One region of the Pseudarthrobacter sp. J1763 genome, then DNA from elsewhere that is predicted to be linked to it. Evidence: riboswitches for the same ligand, from Rfam matches in the RefSeq annotation. Region 1 holds a riboswitch; each other region holds the start of a gene.

Evidence for each region. Region 1 has a riboswitch for thiamine pyrophosphate ahead of thiC (phosphomethylpyrimidine synthase ThiC). Riboswitches for the same ligand answer to the same signal wherever they lie in the genome.
Region 2: it holds a riboswitch for thiamine pyrophosphate, as region 1 does, so the genes downstream of both, thiO (glycine oxidase ThiO) here and thiC (phosphomethylpyrimidine synthase ThiC) in region 1, are expected to answer to the same signal.
Region 3: it holds a riboswitch for thiamine pyrophosphate, as region 1 does, so the genes downstream of both, ACQQCD_RS08255 (ECF transporter S component) here and thiC (phosphomethylpyrimidine synthase ThiC) in region 1, are expected to answer to the same signal.

The regions. Positions count from the first base shown of each region.
Region 1 is NZ_JBNPEN010000021.1:11,747-18,389, reverse strand. It holds gene merA (mercury(II) reductase) at 1-48, opposite strand, end outside; gene ACQQCD_RS13635 (heavy metal-responsive transcriptional regulator) at 268-657, shown strand; TPP riboswitch at 1,013-1,122, shown strand; gene thiC (phosphomethylpyrimidine synthase ThiC) at 1,120-2,850, shown strand; gene ACQQCD_RS13625 (LssY C-terminal domain-containing protein) at 3,448-5,139, opposite strand; gene ACQQCD_RS13620 (MFS transporter) at 5,186-6,412, opposite strand; gene ACQQCD_RS13615 (DedA family protein) at 6,409-6,643, opposite strand, start outside.
Region 2 is NZ_JBNPEN010000001.1:201,304-207,946, forward strand. It holds gene ACQQCD_RS01025 (RNB domain-containing ribonuclease) at 1-576, opposite strand, end outside; gene thiE (thiamine phosphate synthase) at 693-1,379, opposite strand; TPP riboswitch at 1,407-1,520, shown strand; gene thiO (glycine oxidase ThiO) at 1,508-2,794, shown strand; gene thiS (sulfur carrier protein ThiS) at 2,791-3,036, shown strand; gene ACQQCD_RS01045 (thiazole synthase) at 3,038-3,814, shown strand; gene ACQQCD_RS01050 (hypothetical protein) at 3,829-4,131, opposite strand; gene ACQQCD_RS01055 (DUF3107 domain-containing protein) at 4,175-4,399, opposite strand; gene ACQQCD_RS01060 (TetR/AcrR family transcriptional regulator) at 4,448-5,101, opposite strand; gene moeB (molybdopterin-synthase adenylyltransferase MoeB) at 5,168-6,364, shown strand; gene ACQQCD_RS01070 (SDR family NAD(P)-dependent oxidoreductase) at 6,396-6,643, shown strand, end outside.
Region 3 is NZ_JBNPEN010000006.1:151,626-158,268, forward strand. It holds gene ACQQCD_RS08235 (glutamate--cysteine ligase) at 1-739, opposite strand, end outside; gene ACQQCD_RS08240 (UDP-N-acetylglucosamine 1-carboxyvinyltransferase) at 836-2,359, opposite strand; gene ACQQCD_RS08245 (energy-coupling factor transporter transmembrane component T family protein) at 2,470-3,288, opposite strand; gene ACQQCD_RS08250 (ABC transporter ATP-binding protein) at 3,285-4,874, opposite strand; gene ACQQCD_RS08255 (ECF transporter S component) at 4,874-5,491, opposite strand; TPP riboswitch at 5,549-5,680, opposite strand; gene ACQQCD_RS08260 (TetR family transcriptional regulator) at 5,814-6,437, shown strand; gene ACQQCD_RS08265 (MMPL family transporter) at 6,475-6,643, shown strand, end outside.

The DNA of each region.
Region 1 (6,643 bases):
GCCCGATCCGATGACGGCCAGATCAAAATCAGGTGTTGGTTCAGACATGGAATCCTCCAAAGTCGTACAGCAGCGACGTCCCGAAATACCCGTAACAGTGCCTCGTATATGGTTCTGCCCCAGTCTGCACCTTCCACCGAGGGGGAAGGTCAAGAGGCTGACTCCGCTCTCCCGGCCCGGGGCGCCACCCGCGGGTTCCTACCCCCTGTTGACCTTCCACTAAACTGGAAGGTCAAGGAGGAACCCCCCGGGGACGAGAGGTGCATGATGCTTATCGGCGAAACTGCCGCAGCCGCGGGCATGACGGCCAAGACCCTGCGGTTCTACGAGGACCGCGGCCTATTGCCGGCCGCCGACAGGGCACCGAACGGATACCGCGACTACGCCCAGGAAACAGTCAGCCGGCTGGAATTCATCCGCCGCGGCCGCACGGCCGGACTGACCCTTGCCCAGATCGGTGACATCCTCTCCGTCCGGGACATCGGCCAGGCCCCCTGCGTACACGTCCGGGATCTGCTGGCCAAACAGCTCCGCGACCTCGACGCCCGGATCGCAGAACTCACGGCACTGCGTGCAACCGTTGCCGAATTTCATGACGCCGCGGCCGCCGGGGACCCTGCAGCCTGCGACCCCGAACGCATCTGCAGCTACCTCTAAACCCGACCAGATCCCGACGCTCCTCCTGTGTGACTGCTAGTTCGGATTGGCGGTTTTTTCGCAGCTCGGTTTGGCGGTTTTAGCTAATTCCTATGACGAGGGTTGATGTCAGTTTCAGAAGTCGACTGCACGGAATAGCAGAAGGCGTCTGCACCATTCCCGGGTGCTGTGCGTTGGCCGGGCTGGCGGTTGACCGAGGAGCGCGTCAGCCCCGGCAGCTGCGAACAGGAGGCCTCAGCTGCCGGAGATATGTCATATCCCCATCGCTGGGAGGGCCTGCTTCCGAGGATGGAGGCCCTCCGGGGAACACCAGTCATCATCCAACCGGAACGGGCACGCCGGGGTGCTAGGGTTTTTTCATCCACACGGGTGCCCTAATGCAGGGGCTGAGATCGGGCTGATGCAGCCTGCGACCGTTGAACCTGTCCGGGTCATGCCGGCGAAGGAAGTAGGAAACCACTGATGAACGCCATGAATTCACATTCGCTCGCGTACGCCCGCGACCCGGAACACGGCATTAGCGTCCCTGTCACGGAGATCGCCTTGGAGGACTCTCCGAACGGGGTGAAGAATCCACCGTTCACGGTGTACCGGACGGCCGGGCCCGGCAGCGATCCGGTAATCGGCCTGGAGCCGTTCCGGTCCGAATGGATAGAATCCCGGGGCGACACCGAGCCCTACGGCGGACGGGAACGGAACCTGCTCGATGACGGCAAGTCCGCCGTGCGCCGGGGTGCCGCGTCCGCGGAATGGAAGGGCGCGCAGCCGGTGCCCCGCCGCGCCCTCAACGGCAAGACGGTCACCCAGATGCACTACGCCCGCCAGGGCGTGATCACGCAGGAGATGCGGTTCGTGGCAGTGCGGGAGAACTGCGACGTTGAACTGGTCCGCAGTGAGGTGGCGGCGGGCCGGGCCATCATTCCGAACAACATTAACCACCCTGAATCCGAGCCGATGATCATCGGCAAGGCGTTCCTGGTGAAGATCAACGCCAACATCGGCAACTCGGCCGTGACCAGCTCCATTGCCGAGGAAGTGGACAAACTGCAGTGGGCCGCCCAGTGGGGCGCAGACACGGTGATGGACCTCTCCACCGGCGATGACATCCACACCACCCGTGAATGGATCATCCGCAACTCCCCCGTCCCGATCGGCACGGTCCCGATCTATCAGGCGCTGGAGAAGGTCAACGGCGAGGCCAATGACCTGACCTGGGAGATCTACCGGGACACCGTGATCGAGCAGTGCGAGCAGGGCGTGGACTACATGACCGTCCACGCCGGCGTGCTGCTGCGCTACGTGCCGCTGACCGCAAACCGGGTGACCGGGATCGTCTCCCGCGGAGGGTCCATCATGGCCGGTTGGTGCCTGGCCCATCACCAGGAGAACTTCCTCTACACCCACTTCGATGAACTGTGCGAAATCTTCGCCAAGTACGACGTCGCCTTTTCCCTGGGCGACGGCCTGCGGCCGGGGGCGACCGCGGATGCCAACGACGCCGCACAGTTTGCCGAACTAGACACCCTGGCGGAGCTGACCAAGCGCGCCTGGAAGTACGACGTGCAGGTCATGGTCGAAGGCCCGGGCCACATCCCCTTCCACCTGGTCCGGGAAAACGTCGAACGCCAGCAGGAACTCTGCGACGGCGCCCCGTTCTATACCCTCGGCCCACTGGTGACCGACATTGCCCCCGGCTACGACCACATCACCTCGGCCATCGGCGCCACGGAGATCGCCCGCTACGGCACCGCGATGCTCTGCTACGTCACGCCCAAAGAACACCTCGGGTTGCCGAACAAAGATGACGTCAAAACCGGCGTGATCACCTACAAGATCGCCGCCCACGCCGCGGACCTCGCCAAAGGCCACCCGGGCGCCCACGAACGCGACGACGCCCTGTCCAAGGCACGGTTCGAGTTCCGCTGGCGCGATCAGTTCGCCCTTTCCCTGGACCCGGAAACGGCCGAATCCTTCCACGACGAGACCCTGCCCGCCGAACCGGCCAAGACCGCGCACTTCTGCTCCATGTGCGGTCCCAAGTTCTGTTCCATGCGGCTCTCCCAGGACATCCGCGACCAGTTCGGAGGCATGTCCGAACAGGAAGCCATCGCAGGAATGGAGGCCAAGTCCACCGAATTCCTCGAATCCGGCGGGAAGGTCTACCTGCCCGAACCGGTTCTGCCCAGGAGCTAGGAGCGGGTCCGGCCAGGGCCGGTCCTTCGTGGCCGGTCCTGGCCGGACCTGAACACCGCCGACTAAGAGGCCTGTTCGAAAGGGCCGTTGAAGCCCTCACCGCCGGGACCGGCCCCATCCAGCAACGACTGGCCGACGCGTACGTCTGGCTGACCGCCGACCGGACCCGGCCGCGCTCAATCCGCGTCCGCTTAATCGTGATGCTCCTCTACCTCACCTCACCCCCCAATCTCAAGCCTGCCTCGATCGTTCGACGTTCTCAGAAACGAATGATTTCAAGAACGCCTTGAATCGAGAAAGGCGGCGCTTGCCGTGAGGCGCCGGAACTGTGACTGTCGGTTCGGAATGGCGGCTTTTTCACAGCTCGGTTTGGCGGTTTTAACGTTCCGTTCGAGGATCGGCTTACGGACATTTATGCCCAAACAGCGATCACAGAACTCCGCTACTTAGCGATCAAATCCTTAGGCGCGGAGCTCCGGATGCGGAATCGTCTCAAAGTGGCTGTTATTGCCGCGGTCTGTTTCAGACAGCGAATGGACCGGACAGCGGGGACAGTTGCCTCATCGGCTCCGTCCGGCGGGTTTTGGGTGCACGTAACTACGGGTTCAGGTTTTCGGGATTGAGTACTGCAGCCTGGCCGTCGGTGAAGAATCCGTCGCCGGTTGCGTTGTGTCCCTGCTGGGCGTCCACGACGTGCACCAGGTGGGGCTGTGCCACTTTCAGTGATTGCAGGATGTATGCCCTCTCCACGTCGATATTCGGGTCGATGTGGTGGGTTGGCAATCCGGATTTCGTTCCTATCCCGATGCCGCGGTCGAAGCTGGCTGTGGCGACCCACACGGGTTGGCCGCCGATGGTGAAATTGGTTCTCCAGATCCTTGTGTGGTGCCGCTGTACCAGGGTGTTGGCGTCGGTGGGTTTTTCGAATGCCACTGTCTCCGGCCTGGCATCCAGATAGGACGGCGTGACCGGAGCGGTGAGGTACTGCTCGTTGCGTACTGCGACGAGGATGGAACGCAGGGTGTTGCCCAGGGTCGAGGGGTCGGCTTTGTACCATCCGGCCCTCTTGAACAGTTCCTCGATCTGCTGCTGGCTGCCGAGGTAGATGAAGTTGATCGGTTCCATTCTGGCCCCGGTCAACGTTTCGCTGTAGATGGGCAACTGCCGGATGGCGGCCGCGTCCAACGCAGGCAACGCCTGGGCTGTCTCCTGACGTTCAAGGACGGTCAGGGGCGTGAGCTCGGCGCCGAATATCCCGGCGAACAGCAAGGGAGCGGCAACGGCGATTAGCAGCGGCTGTTTGACCGCGGCGCTGAGTTTCACCGGTTGGACCAGGTGGAACCGGTCGTTGATCTCCAACGGTGTGATGATGCCGGCGAGAAGAAACAAACCCAGGCCGAGACTGCCCAGGATGTCGCTGGGGTAGTGGACGCCCAAATATATTCGGCTGATTCCGACCAGCAAGACGGCGGTTAGCGCTGCCAGGACGATCAGTAGCCTGGCTATGGAGGACTTGATGGCGCGGCACAGCAGGTAGGCGGTGAGTCCGCCCATGACGGTCGCCGTCAGGGTGTGTCCGCTGGGAAAACTGAAGCTGTTTTCGCTCAGCAAGCCCAGGGAGCGGTCCGGCCGGGGCCGTGCGACGATCTGCTTGATCACCGCGGAGGCGGCGCGTTCCAGGCCAAAGGCGGCCGCCAGCAGGACCGGTACCCACCATTGCCGCCGCCGCCAGGACGCCAGGCTCAGGATGATGAGGAAAACGATAACCGACGTCGAACTCGCGGCAAAGGTAACGAAAATGAAGAACGTGTTCTGCCCGTCGGTGCGGATGTCCGGCACGAGATTGAGGATCCGCTGGTCGATGCCGGCGAACGAGGTCTTCAGGACGACCGCTCGTGTGACGCTGATGAAAAGCCAGAGGGCCGCGGCCGCGGCCGCGGCGCCGATGGTCAGGACGAGTCCGGTTGGCCGTTTCATCGAGAGCCGGCGGCCGGCCCAGCCGACGAGGCGCGGGTGGCGTCGGCGGAGCCGTACGACGTAGGTGTTGGCCCGGACGCCTTCCCAGGCGGAGACCAGTATCGACCACGCGATTTTCAGCGGCGTGCGCAGGACCATGATCAGGCTGAAGACGAACAGGATGATCAACAGCAGCTGCACGAGCAAGGCGGCCGCAAAGATCAACGGGATCCCGACAACATCCAGGGTATTGAGCAGATAGGCGTTCAGGGCAGTAAAAACAACAACTGCCAGCAACGCTGCCCCGTACCTCAGCGTCTGTACGCTGATCATTCCCAGTCGCCTTTTCGTCCGCCGTGCGGCGGAATTGCGGTTTGATTCATCCCGGCTCCGTCCGGTCCCGGCCCGTGTCCGCGACTGCCGGGGACATGCCTGCGGTGCGGGGATGACGGATGAATACTCCGACGCCGGCGGTCAGGAGGGCCAGTGCGCCGTAGCCGGCCGCGAGTCCCGTGGCGGCCGCGACTGCCCCTACCATCAGCGGGCCGCCCGCGTCGCCGAGTTCGCGGCCGACTTCGGCGGCGCCCATGGTCTGGCCCAGCCGCTCCGGCGGTGTGGCGGCGGCCAGGGCCGCAAAGGCAACCGGGGTGATGATGCCCGTTCCGGCGCCGATGGCCGCGGCGGCCGCCAGCAGCCCGGCGGTCCCGGGTAGCATGGCGGCGGCCAGGCCTACGGCCGTGAGCGCCAGGCCCAGGCCCGCGAGGCGCCCCGGATGACGGGCTGGTGTATCGGATGCCCGGCCGGCGAGGGGCTGGGCGACGGCGGCGCAGACGGCCAGGACCGAGACGGCAGCTCCAGTGGCGACGGGCCCGAGACCTGCTGCTGCCCCCGAGAGGGGAAGGAAGCCGACGCCGACGGACAGGGCCGCCGTCGCGGCTGCCAGGGCGGCGGTCGGGGCCAGGAAGGCCCGATCGGCCAGCCGCCGGGCCAGGTCAGCGACGGTCTGCCGGGCACGGGGCAGCGGCGCCGCCACGGGCACGGCCAGAAAGGCCCACACGGCTACCGCCAGTGCCAGGAGTGCGGTGAGGGTGAACAGCAGTTCCAGCCCGCCGGAGGCCACCAGTGTTCCTCCGATCAATGGACCGGCGGTGTATCCGATGCTCTTGTAGAACCCGTAGGAGCCGAACGCTCTGCCCTGGCGGCCCGCGGGGTTCAGCCGGGCAACCAGGGCAGAGGCTGCCGGGGAGAACGCTGAGGCGGCTGCGCCCTGGCCCGGTCGGGCCAGCCACAGCCATGCCGGATCCCGGGCCAGGACGAAGGCTGCGGAAAAGAGGGCGAAGGCGGCCAGGCCGCCGAGCAGGACCGGTTTGGGGCCGATCCGGTCCGAGAGTGTCCCGAAAACGGGTTTGAGCAGCACCTCGGCTCCGTCGTACAGGGCCAGCATCGCCCCGAGCAGCAGCAGGGACTGGCCGTGGCCGATGCTGTAGGCGCCGAGGTTCGCCGCCACGGCATGGGCACCGAACGCCGTGGTGAAGCCGGCCGCATACAGGGGGAACAGATGCCGCCGGGGGCTTGGAACCCCGGCGCCCCGTGCGTCGGCTGTCATTGCTCGGGCTCCGGCGCGGATCCGGGAACGGGCGCGCTGGCGCGGCGTTCCCGGCGTGCTTTGCGCACGCGCCAGACGATGAACGCGATCACGGCCACCGCCAGCACCACGGCCGTGATATCGCGTCCGGCTGCCTTGGCGGCGGCTTCGTAGGAGTTGCCGGCCAGGAAACCCAGCAGCACAAACCCCGCGCCCCAGACCAGGCCGCCGGCGGCGTTGAAGACCAGAAAC
Region 2 (6,643 bases), on a different contig from region 1:
CTGAAGACTCTCTGAGGCGGTGCCGTTGTCGATCTGCTCTTGAACACCTTGATAGTTAAGTTTGGCTCGGCTGCGGACTTGAGCACGGCGGACGACGGCGGAGGTCAGCTCGGCATTGGCGTCGAGTTCGAATTCCCACACATAGGCAGCTCGAAGCTGATCTGGCAGCAGGCTGCCAGCGTCTTCGGAAATAATCTCTGGGTGCAGAGGGATGCGGCCGTCCGGAGCGTAAAAAGTCTGACCACGACGGCGAGTCTCAGCATCCAGTTCGCCGCCTGGGTTCACAAAAGACGGCACGTCAGCAATCGCGTAGAGAACTTTGTAGCCGTCGCCGGCCCGTTCCAAATACATGGCTTGGTCAAGGTCAGTTGAGCTGGGTGGATCTATCGTCACAAATTCAAAGGCCGTGAGGTCAAGGCTTGGAAGCTGATGCTTAGCCACAGCAGCTTCTGCGTCTTGGACGGCCACTGGAGGATATTCCAAGGGCAGTTTGAGCTCAGTTTTTAGGGCACTCAGTGCACCTGCCAATTGGCTCTGCGGGTCAAGGGCGCGTGGGGCTATCCGTTGATGAAACACGAAATTCAGGCTAGCGGGAAAAGCCACCTTAGTGGCGGAAATAGCGTCAAATTCTTCGTCACGATTGCCGCAGCTCCGTCCGCTCCACCGATTCTTGGCCCGTCTGAGCAAGAAATCTAGCTGTTGGCCACGTCGTCTTGGCTGGGTAACGCTTCAAGCAACTTGAGGGCCGCTTCAGCAGGATCGCTAGCCTCGGTAATGGCGCGAACCACCACCACACGCTGGGCCCCAGCTTCCACCACTTGGCCGATGTTGCTCAGGTCAATCCCGCCGATTGCGAACCAAGGGATCTGAATGGGGCCATCGATTTTGGCTGCTGCTTGAGCCGCATATTCCACCAATTCCAGCCCGACGGCGGCCCGGCCGGGTTTGGTGGGAGTCGCCCACAGTGGGCCTACACAGAAGTAGTCCAAACCTTTACGGCCCGGGGCTGCAGCAATGGCGGCGTCCACTTGGGCTGGGGAGTGAGTGGACATACCTATCACCGTTTTTTTGCCCAGCACTTTTCGAGCAAAGTCGAAGGGGAGATCATCCTGCCCAATGTGGAACACCGGAGCTTGTGCAAGGCTCGCCACGTCGGCGCGATCGTTGACGGCCCACAACCGTCCGTGCCGTGTAGCGGCTGCCTCAAGAACTTTGAGTGCTTCCAGCTCCGTGGCCACATCAATGTTCTTGTCCCGCAGCTGGATGATGTCAACGCCACCGGAAAATGCGGCGTCAACAAAGTCGGCAAAATCTCCGCGTTCGGTGCGCGCATCGGTGCACAGGTAGAGACGGGCAGCATGGTGGACGTGTTGGCTCATAAGAACCAGCGTAGTTCCTTTAGACTGGGCGAGTACTGCGGGAGCTTGAACACGGTGTTGTTCACGGCTGAGAGGGCTTTAGTGCCGACCGTTATACCTGATCCGGATAGTGCCGGCGTAGGGAAGGAATGAAGATGGCCGTAGAGGCTGACGTTGCCGTCATTGGCGCGGGCATTGTGGGGATGGCTATCGCATACCAAGCCCTCACGTCTGGCCGTTCGGTGGTGCTGATTGATCCAGCACCCGGAACCGGCGCCACCCACGCTGCAGCAGGGATGCTGGCACCAGTGAGTGAGCTCCATTATCAAGAGCAGCAACTCCTTGAACTCACTCTCGAATCGGCCCGATTGTGGCCAGAGTTTGCACGTCCGTTTGCTCCGAACGCCGGTTACCAGAACACAGAAACACTGCTATTGGGTGTGGACGCGGCCGATCGTCGGGCCCTAGCGGACCTGTACGCGGAACAACTTCGTCAAGGACTCAACGTACAACCACTAACGGTGTCACGGGCCCGCAGTGCGGAGCCGCTATTGGCCCCAGGGCTGTCGGCCGCTTACACCATTCCCCAAGACCACCAAGTGGATCCACGGCGAATTCACGCAGCACTTTTAGAGACCTTTATTAACGACGGCGGCATTCACCTGAGCGAGCGCGCGCTCGGCTTGGTGTGGAGTGATGCCAGGGTCGCGGGAGTGGACCTTGGAGATGGCCGCACGGTCAGGTCACAAGAAGTGGTAGTTGCTAATGGAACTTACGCAGAAGAGTTGCAAGGGCTTCCACCCGGTCTTCGGCTGCCCCTGCGGAAAGTGTACGGGGATATTCTTCGCCTCCGGGTGCCTTCAAAATTGCGTCCGCTGCTGACCGCCACTGTGCGCGGAAGCGTCCATGGTGTTCCCGTTTACATTGTGCCTCGAGAGGACGGGACGGTAGTTATTGGTGCCACCTCCCGTGAGGACAATAGCTCCGGTGTTTCTGCCGGAGGCGTTTACCAACTGCTCCGCGACGCCCAATCGTTGGTTCCGGCCGTGGCTGAGCTCGAACTTTTCGAGTCCACTTCAAGGCCACGTCCAGGTACTCCAGACAACGCCCCGCTCCTGGGGCGAGTTGCCGCATCCACACTGCACTGTGACAACTCAAGCTCTGACAACTCAAGCTCTGACAACTCAAGCTCCGGCCACTCAAGCTCTGGCCACTCAAGTTCGGATCCAAGGAGCCAGCTCAATCCCAAAAGCCAGGACATTCCGGGGTTGATTGTGGCCACCGGGTTCTTCCGCCACGGCGTTCTCCTTGCGCCTGTTGCAGCCCAGATTTGCCGCCAACTTATGGACAGAATAGCGGACGTACGGTGGGCGCCTTTTAGACCGGACAGATTTTCCCTACCCACAACTCACAGCAAGGACCGGGAGCATTCGTGACCACGCTCAATATTTCACTCAACGGGGAGCCACACAGCCTTAGCGCTGGAGCCACCGTTGCAGACCTTGTCCAAGCCGTCACGGGCAGAACGATCAATGAACAAGGACAAGCCGTTGACGGCCGCAGGCTGGGTATTGCTGTTGCCCGCAACGCAGCGGTGGTGCCACGAAGCCAATGGCGCGGAACAACGCTTTGTTCGGAAGACGACGTCGAACTCGTTACAGCAGTACAGGGAGGCTGAAATGTCCAAGGACCAACTTCACATCGACGGCGTGGCACTGAATTCGCGGCTTATTATGGGCACTGGAGGTGCGCCAAGCCTGGACGGTTTGGGGGCGGCGCTGGTGGCTTCCGGGACTGAACTCACCACCGTGGCCATGCGCCGCTATTCACCTGCCACGGCAGGCTCGCTCTTCGAACTGCTGCAAAGCCACGGGATCCGCGTTCTGCCCAACACGGCTGGTTGCTACACCGCTCGCGACGCTGTTTTGACAGCTGAACTGGCACGAGAAGCCCTAGAGACCAACTGGGTGAAGCTTGAGGTTATAGCCGACGAGCAAACCCTGCTCCCGGATGCCGTGGAGCTAGTTCAAGCGACCGAACAACTCGTGGCAAGTGGGTTCCAAGTGTTCGCTTACACCAACGACGATCCGGTTCTGGCGTTGCGTCTGGAAAACTTAGGCGCTGCCGCCGTCATGCCACTCGGTGCTCCGATTGGGACAGGCTTGGGCATCCTCAACCCGCACAACATCGAACTGATCGTTGCCCGCGCCAACGTCCCGGTAGTGCTCGACGCCGGAATCGGCACGGCCTCGGACGCGGCCCTTGCCATGGAGCTAGGCTGCGACGCAGTGCTGTTGGCAACTGCAGTGACCCGGGCTCAAGACCCCGTGATGATGGGCGAGGCCTTTCGCCACGCGGTGGTAGCAGGGCGTCTTGCCCGGCTCGCAGGGCGAATCCCTAAGCGTGAGCACGCCCTAGCGTCCTCACCCATGCAGGGCCGGGCTGAATTTTTGTAGAGAGCGGCCTAAAGCTAGGCGCGGAGAATAGCTGTGAGGCGCTCGCGGTCACTGGCTTCGCGCTGTTTACGCAAGGGAACAACCACAGCGACGGCAGCTGCTGTACCAAGAACAATCGGCAGCACCCAAGGGATCCACGTCAGGCCAGGTTGATAGCCAAAGCCCAACGCGATCACCACCATCCAGCACACGCATGCCACAGCTACGCCCAACCCAGCAGGCAAAGCTGCACCGTAAGAGGTGTGGTGCTTGTCTGTGCCCCACACGATGGCTCCGGCGGCAATGACTGCAAGAACGGCAATAATCAGTGAAAGCACGCGAGCGTCCCTTTCCTTGGCCTCAAACAGCTACAAAAGGGGTCTAGACGGTGCCAAATCCCACACGACGGACTTCTTCAGCACCAATCTCTACGTAACCCAAAACCTTGCCAGGAACGATGATTTGGCGGCCCTTCTCATCCGTCAGACGCAAATCCGTTCCGTTAGCGATTGCCTCGGAGACAATCTTGGCTACGGCATCGGCGTCCTGTGAAGACTCGAGCGAAATTTCACGTCCAACGTTTTGGATACCAATCTTTACTTCCACAACAAGGCCTCCCAGCCATCAGAATTCAACAGGTTATTCATTTGTAGCTCAGGACTCCTTGGGGAAGCGACTGATTCCGCGCCAAGCTAAACGGTAGACCAGATCACTTGCAACATCGAGGTCCAAATCGCCGTCGGTTTCTAGCCAATAGCGGGCACTTACCTGCGCTAACCCGGCTAGGCCGCGGCCCAAGAGTTCTGCTTCCAGCGGTGCCAACTTGGTGTCTTCAGCGATCACGGCGGCCACCGCCTCAGCAAAGGTTCGGTTGAACGTTTCCAATCGAGCATTAACGTCAGCGTCATTGGTTAGTCCGGACTCGAACACTAGACGATGGGCTTGATCGTCACTAGCAATAAAGCGGAAATAGGCGCGCATCACGGCCTGAACACGTTCTTTGTTGTCCTGAGTGGAGTTTAGTGCGCCCAAGAGCAGTCCGGTCAGTTCTTCAAGATTGCTATCCAAAAGGGCCAAATAAAGCTCGCGTTTGGATGGGAAGTGCTGGTAGAGCACAGGCTTGGAGACACGGGCAGTTTCAGCGATTTCGTCCATCGCGGCACCGTGGTAACCATTGGCCACAAACACTTCAAGAGCCGCATGGAGCAACTGCGCACGGCGCTCGTCGCGCGGTAGACGTGCGGACCGAGCATTCGCCTGGGATGTTTCTTGCGTGGTGCGCGTCCTGCTCACTTCCGGTCCTTTCATTGACGGCTCAATCCACTTTACTCGTCAGTAATATGTATAAGCGCGTCGACAGGCCTAGATTGGAGTATGCCTGCGAACAGCCCCGCCCCCATTTCTCCTTCTCTGCCGCCCCTCGTGGAACCAGCACAGTCTTTGAGCAGAGAAGAACGTGAGCGATATTCGCGGCACATCATCATTCCGCAAATCGGTGATATCGGTCAGCGAAGGCTCAAGAATGCTCGTGTGCTGGTTATTGGTGCTGGTGGCTTGGGCTCGCCAGCGTTGTTGTACCTAGCTGCTGCAGGTGTGGGGACTCTGGGAATTATCGATGACGACGTTGTTGAGCTGAGCAATCTCCAACGCCAGATTATGCACACCGTGGAACGGGTCGGAGAGCCCAAAGCCGAATCCGCTCGGGCCGCCATCCACGACTTAAACCCGCTGGTTAATGTCCGGGTTCACCAAGAACGCCTCGAAGCCTCCAACGCCCTAGAACTCTTCTCCGAATACGATCTGATCCTCGACGGTGCTGACAATTTCCAAACCCGCTACCTCGTCAACGATGCAGCAGCGATCCTCGGCAAACCCTACGTGTGGGGTTCCATTTTCCGCTTTGATGGTCAGGTCAGCGTGTTTTGGGCGGAACATGGACCCAACTACCGTGACCTCTACCCGGAAGCGCCACCAGCTGGCTCTGTCCCGAGCTGTGGGGAAGGTGGCGTGTTCGGAATGTTGTGCGCCGCCGTCGGATCCCTGATGGTGACCGAAGCGGTAAAGCTGATTACCGGCGTTGGACGTTCCTTGTTAGGGCGAGTGTCCCTCTTTGACGCGTTAAGCGGCACCTGGCGGGAAATTCGTGTCTCCAAGGACCCCAGCGCACCAGCGATCACCGAGCTTGCCGACTACAACGCTTTTTGTGGCATCGACGCAGAGCCCACTGTAGGTGTTCACGAACTCGTGACGGCTCCGCAACTGGCCACCATGCTGGCTGCACGGGATGCAGGCCTACGGGACTTTTTGCTCGTGGACGTGCGGGAAACGGGGGAGCGAACTATTGTTTCAATTCCCGGCTCGGTACTGATCCCGCAAGGAAAGATCCTTGACGGCGAAGCGTGGGATCAACTTCCCACCGAGAAGGAGATCATTTTCCACTGCAAAGGTGGAACGCGTTCGGCGAATGTCCTCGCCGCCGCTAAAAGCCACGGTTACACCAAGGTCAGCCATCTCGACGGCGGTGTGTTGGCTTGGGTGCGCGACGTGGAACCGGACAAAGCGGTTTACTAAAACCCTCTACAACTTTTGGAAGAAGTCTCAGATGAGCACTAACAGTCTCCGCACCCCGCAGCGACACCTTGGCTCGCCCTTCGGCGCTCGCAGTACCGCCAAAGACGTTCTGGCAGGAATCGATCTAGCCGGTAAAACGGCGATTGTTACCGGTGGCTACTCTGGGTTGGGCTTGGAAGCCGTCCGTGCACTGCACGACGGCGGCGCCGCAGTAGTGGTGCCCGCCCGCCGCCCCGAGGTAGCCGCGGAAACCCTCAGTGAGGCTGGGCTTGACGATGT
Region 3 (6,643 bases), on a different contig from region 1:
AAGCGCGAACCAGCACCGCCAACAAAGCAGCGTCCTCGGCACGGAGACAAATATCTGCCACGCGCACCTCCACGGTCGGCTGGTCCTTAGACACCCGCGCGTCGAAATAAATCATGCCCTGATCCAAGGCGACACCGGTGCCAACCATCCGATCCACCAGGCTGCGGTAATTCTCCAGCGACCCAAAAACCTCGGTGGGCCCCGCCATTGGCCAACGGTTCCAAGCCTGGCTCCGATAGCTCGCGTAACCGGATTCCTTGCCATTCCAGTATGGAGAGTTGGCGCTCAGAGCGACCAACACGGGCAACCATTCGCGCATTCGGTCCAGAATGGCCACACCTTCTTCATCCGATTCCACGGAGGTGTGAACATGGAAACCACAGGTGAGTTGATCGGCGGCCATCAGCCCAAACCTGCGGTTGATTTCAGCGGTCCGCTGCATCGGTGTGGTGTGCGGCTCCGTAGCAACAGGGGACGTTGCCAAGGCTGCGATGCGGGCACCATGGGCGTGCGCTGCGGCATCAGCCATGGCACGGCTCGCCCGGATCTGGCGCAATAACTCGGCGTAATCGGAGCACGGCTCGGTTTGAGTTTCAATCTGCTCAAGCTTGAACTCGGCCGTGAGCCCCTCGCCCTCGGGAGCAGTATCCTCGGCAAGAAGCCGGTCCGCGATGGCCAATGGCACACCCGTTACCGGATCCACAATCAGCAGTTCTTCCTCAACACCAAAAGTACGCATGGGGCCATTCTGCCCTGTTCGGCAGCAGAATCGCTTTAACGCAGTACGCGGCCCGGCGCATGAAAGATCCGCCGGGCCGCATACGAACAATCGACGTCAGTCCTGGAAGTACTCGATCCCGGCGCCGATGCTGTTCAAACGCTCGGCCAGGTCCTCGTAGCCGCGCTCAATCACGTAGATGTTGCGCAGCTCGGAGGTTCCACGAGCTGCCAGCATCGCCAACAAAATGCATGCAGCGGGCCGCAACGCCGGCGGGCAACCAACCTCAGCGGCGCGCCACTTGGTAGGCCCGTTGACGTAAATCCGGTGCGGATCCAGCAACTGAACGTTAGCGCCCAGCTTGTTCAGCTCGGTCAAGTAGATGGCGCGGTTCTCGTAGACCCAGTCATGAATCATGGTCTGACCTGTGGCATTGCCGGCAATCACGGCAAAGAACGGCAGGTTGTCGATGTTCAAACCAGGGAACGGCATCGGGTGGATCTTGTCCACCGCGGCACGCAACTCAGACGGCTTGGTGGTGACATCCACCAAACGGGTGCGGCCGTTACGTGCCACGTACTCCCCGGAAATCTCCAATTCCTGGCCCATGTGTTCGAGCATGTTCAGCTCGATCTCCATAAACTCGATGGGCACCCGGCGGATAGTCACCTCAGAATTGGTGACAATCGCAGCGGTGATCAGGCTCATCGCCTCGATGGGATCCTCGGAGGGGAAGTATTCGATGTCAGCGTTGATGGCCGGGCGGCCGGTGATACGCAGCGTGGTGGTACCGACACCCTCTATCTTGACGCCAAGCATCTCCAAGTAGAAGCAGAGGTCCTGCACCATGTAGTTAGGGCTGGCATTGCGGATAACTGTGGTGCCCTGACGGTGCGCGGCAGCCATAATGGCATTCTCGGTGACAGTGTCGCCACGCTCGGTCAGCACAAAGTTGCGATCATGCGAATCGGCCGGCGGCGCCTGAACCGAGTAGAAACCGGACTTCGCCTCCACCTCAAGGCCAAACTGACGCAAGGCCTGCATGTGAGGTTCCACTGTCCGGGTACCTAGATCGCAACCACCGGCATACGGCAGCTGGTATTCGGCCCGCTCATCCAAAAGAGGGCCCAAAAGCATAATGACGCTGCGCGTGCGGCGAGCGGCAGCCACGTCCATGGAATCCAAGTCCAAGGTGGCGGGGCGGCGAATCTGCAAGTCGTTGGCGTTCAGCCACGTGCACTCCACACCAATACTGGTCAGCACTTCAACAATTCGGTTGACCTCTTCAATACGGGCCAAGCGGCGCAGGATGGTGGTTCCGCGGTTGATCAAGCTAGCGCACAGCAGTGCCACACCCGCGTTTTTGGAGGTATTGACGTCTACGGCACCGGAGAGAGTACGTCCACCCTCAACGCGCAAGTGGGTCATTTGCTGACGGCCCACCTTGACTATGCTGCGGCCAAAAATGTCCTCGAGGCGCTGGATCATTTTCAGGCTGAGGTTTTGCCGCCCGGTTTCCATTCGCGCCACGGCACTTTGGCTAGTCCCCAGCTCTGAAGCCAACTGGCCTTGGGTCCAACCTTTTTCTCCACGAGCATCGCGAAGTAGTGCACCAACGTGTTCAACAGTCTGCTGAGTCATAGCTTAAGAAATATCATCCATGAGTTATTTAAGTCGAATCGACGCGCCGAAGGGCTCCTTTAGTGAGCCCTAAGTCACCTCATGCGATATTTGGCATAACCCAGTGCGGCTTACTGCTGGGTAAATACAAAGTTCCACGTGCCACACACAACGGCCGCGCTCACCGCTGCTAGCGCAATCAACAAGCCACCGCCCAGCACCCAAACGTCCATCCCACTGTACGCCGCAGGCCGTGCCCACGAGCGTTCGCCGGCACCAAAACCGCGCGCCTCCATGGTCACCGCTAGCCGTGACGCCCGCCGGATCGCCTGCACCAGCAACCCAAAACTCTGCCCCAGCTTCGCCTTGATCCGCACCAAGGGATTCCCGGTGGCCCCTACGCCCCGGGCGCGCCGCGCCATCCCAATGGTCTGCCATTCCTGGACCATGATCCCCACGAGCCGCAGCGCAGCCAATGTCCCCAGCACAAAACGGTGTGGCAACTTGGCCTGCTGAGCCAGCGAATCCGCCAAGTCTGTGGGATCCGTGCAAGCCATCAACAGCACGGCTGGCAACGCAACAGCCAAACCGCGCAACATAAACGCCAGCCCCAAGGTCAGTGAGCCTTCGCTCATGGACCAGATGCCGACGTCGAACAGCATTCTCCCGTGTTCCGGCGCCAGCAGCGCCGTAGACCAACCGCCCAGGATCGCCGCCAAGAGTAGTGGCCAGCCTCGCTGGAACAATTGCCGAGCACTCAGCCCGGCCAGCGGCAGTATCAGCAATTCAGCTGCGAGAGCCACGGAGGCTGACAGCCAGTCAATGGACAGCACCAGCGCCAAGGTAATGATTACGACGGCGGCGAATTTGGCCAGCGGATTGGCCCGGCTCAGCAGCGCCCCACCGGGGGTTTGGGTGTCGTTATGCGGCAAAGGTACCGTGGCGCTCATGCCTGCGCTTCCCTTTCCGAGTGCGCTTCCGAGTGCGCTTCCGGACTCAGTTTCAACTGAGCCCCACCCAAAACGTGAGTGAATTCGGCGTCGTGCGTGACTGCGACAACGGCGGTCCCGGCGTCCAGGAGCTCGGTGAGCAAGGACGCAAGTTCGGCCCATGTATTGGCGTCCTGCCCGAAGGTTGGCTCATCCAAGACCAATACATCGGGGTGCGCGGCCAGCACTGTGGCAACGGAGAGTCGCCGTTTTTCACCGCCGGAAAGGGTATACGGGTTGGCGTCGGCAAGTTTTTCCAACCGCAAGCGGGCCATAAGCTCTTCAACGCGCTCGTCACCGCGGCCCAATTGCGCAGGCCCAAAGTGCAGTTCGTCGATCACTTTTCCTGTCACAAATTGATGCTCGGGTTCCTGAAATACCGTGCCAATCCGCTCGATCAGTTCCTTGGGCTTCCATCGGTAGGGGTCAGTTCCCGCGCCGCGAGCCAGTGGCTCGCCAGCATTGACCTGGCCAGAGACGGGAGCCAGCAGCCCGGCCAAGGTCAGGGCAAAAGTGGATTTTCCGGCACCGTTTGGCCCGGTAACACTCAGGGCTTCGCCATGCTTCAGGACAGTATTAACACCATTGAGAACCGGGACGGCTGGGATTCGTCTAAATCCGCGGCGTGTGGCTTTTGTGCGGGACACAGCGAGGTCCATTGCGCTCAGTAGCGGCTTGTTTCCAAGATCTTCGGCCATAACCGTGGCGTTGCGTCCCCGAACTTCGGGCACCCAGCCCGGCACCCACACCCCGGCCGCTTTGAGCAGGTCCTCATTGTGGGTCAGCACCGCGCCCGGATGTCCGTCCGAAAGCACACCGTCCGGGCCCAGCACCACAATCCTGTCCACGAGGTCTTTCCATACGGAGACCCGGTGCTCAACCACCAGTAGTGTGGCACCAGTTTTCTCCACACAGCGTTCCACGGCATCGCGGACTTCCAGCACACCGGCCGGGTCCAGATTTGCGGTGGGCTCGTCCAACAAAATGATCCCAGGGCGCATCGCCAATACGCCCGCCAACGCGAGGCGCTGTTTCTGACCACCGGACAGTTCCGCCGTGGAGTGCCACAAAGGCAAGTGAGAAAGTCCGACGTCGGCCAGCGCCTCGCGCACCCGTGGCCAGATTTCCTCGCGGGGCACGGCCAGGTTCTCCGCACCGAACGCCACATCGTCACCAATGCGGCTCAACACCACTTGGCTTTCCGGGTCTTGCTGAACTAACCCTGCCCGGCCGCGGGCCGCCCGCGGATCCAAGCCGTCCAGCAGCAAGGTGCCCTGTTGCTCGGATTCCTCAGTGTCGCTTACCGCCCTAGGTGCGGTAGCGGCGTGAGGCGCGGCCCCGGCGTCGTTATCTCCCAAAACGCCGGCGAGGGCATGTAAAACCGTGGACTTTCCGGCACCGGACGGGCCCAAAAGTAGTACCCGTTCGCCGGGCCGAATATCCAAATCTAGCCCGCGGACGGCCGGGGTGGAGCGGCCAGCATGCCGCCACCCCCAGCCCTGCGCCCGGACGCTTGCCGGCCGGAAAGCCGCAGCTGATGAGGCCATCAGGAGAACGCCGGCTCCTTGTCAGCACGGCGCGAGGCAAAGGAGCTCAATACGCCGGTGGTGGCCAAGCCGCGCGTGGCGATCCATGACAACGCACCGGCGATGATGGCTCCGGAGATGGTGGTGAAGACGATGTAGACGAGCTTGTCCGCACCGGAATAGGCAATGTTCCAACCCCACGGGAGGAAGCAGTCATTGAGGCCACAGAACAAACCAGCGCCTGCACCGGCCAGCAGGGAAGCGGTGAGATTAAAGTTGCGGTACTTCAGCGCAGCGAACACTAACTCGGCGCCCAAACCCTGCAGAATGCCGGAGATCAGCACCGTAACCCCATACTGGGAACCCATCAGCAACTCGCCCATGGATGCCACAGCCTCACAAAAGAGTGCGGCACCGGGCTTGCGGATGATCAGCATGCCCAATACTGCCGGAATCATCCAGCCACCGGCATAGAGTCCGGACAGCGGCGGGTACGCCACGGTTGCGGGGGAAATAAGGTTGGCGCCTTGGGACCAAGCCCAGAAAATAACGCCACCGGCTACGGCAATCAGTGCCGCAACCACAATGTCTACTACGCGCCAGCTTTTACGTTGCTGAGCAGCTACTTGCGTTGTCATGTCTTCCTCCTGAGGAAACAGGAGGGGAAAGCGCCCCGGCGTCTTGCGGCCCCGGCACACTTCGAGAACTCGACTCCCTATCGCCGGTACTAACCGGATCAGGTTCGAGGGTCTGCGGTCATCCGCACTCTCAGCACCCACACAGCTGACCCGTTAAGGTCCGACGGCGGCGCTCCCCTGTCGTATAAATCTGCCCTGATGGGCGTGGTCAACTTTACACCCGTAGGGGCGCGCGGACGCAGGTGGAGGCCTGAAACTTTCTAAAATCCTTACACTCCGGGCAATTTTGCACTGCGTGCACTTAAGGCTCTAAGCTGAGCGAGTGACACTCACCGCTCCAGAACTGCACTCCCGGCGCGAACAAAACAAACTCGCCACTCGGCAGGCCATCATTCAGGCTGCGCTGTTACTGCTACGCAACCATGGCCTCGGCCAGTTCACCGCAGACCAGCTCGCCGAAGAAGCCGGCATTTCACGCCGCACGTTCTTCAACTACTTCCCCAGCCCCGAAGCCGCCCTCGCCGCGACCACCGAGGGTTTCCTCGACGTCGCAATTGCGAGTTTTTATGACCGACCTGCGGATGAATCGCTCTTGGACTCAGCCATCGCGGCCGTGTCCGCACTGGCAGATCCGGGCCATCTTGGCCCCATGGCCGAGGTGTGTTCGTTGACCATAGGGCAAGCTCAAATGTCCCGTTTTCAGCTCGAAGCCTGGGACAACGCCACCGCCCGGCTCACCGAAGCCACCTTGCAACGATTAGGCCCGGACACTGATCAGCTCTACGTACGCGCCATGGTTGGCGCGGTGATCGCGTGCGGAAAAGCCGCCATGGAAATCTGGCTGGAACGCCACGGCGGCAAAGACAACACCCCCGAATCACTCGCTGAACTACGCCAACTTCTCGTGGAATCCATCTCGCTGTTGCGCGACGGTTTTGCCCACTAACTTTCCGCCTCAACCCACGTCCTAGAACGGTCTTCCCATGGCTCTTTTGCTTTACCGGCTCGGAAAATTCTCCTACCAGCACCGCCGGTGGGTGGTCACCTTTTGGCTGGCCCTCCTGGTCGCCGTCGGTGGTTCCGCCGTCGCTTTCCACGGCACCACATCCAACAACTTCAAGATCCCGGGAACCGAAACACAGCGGGTCCTCG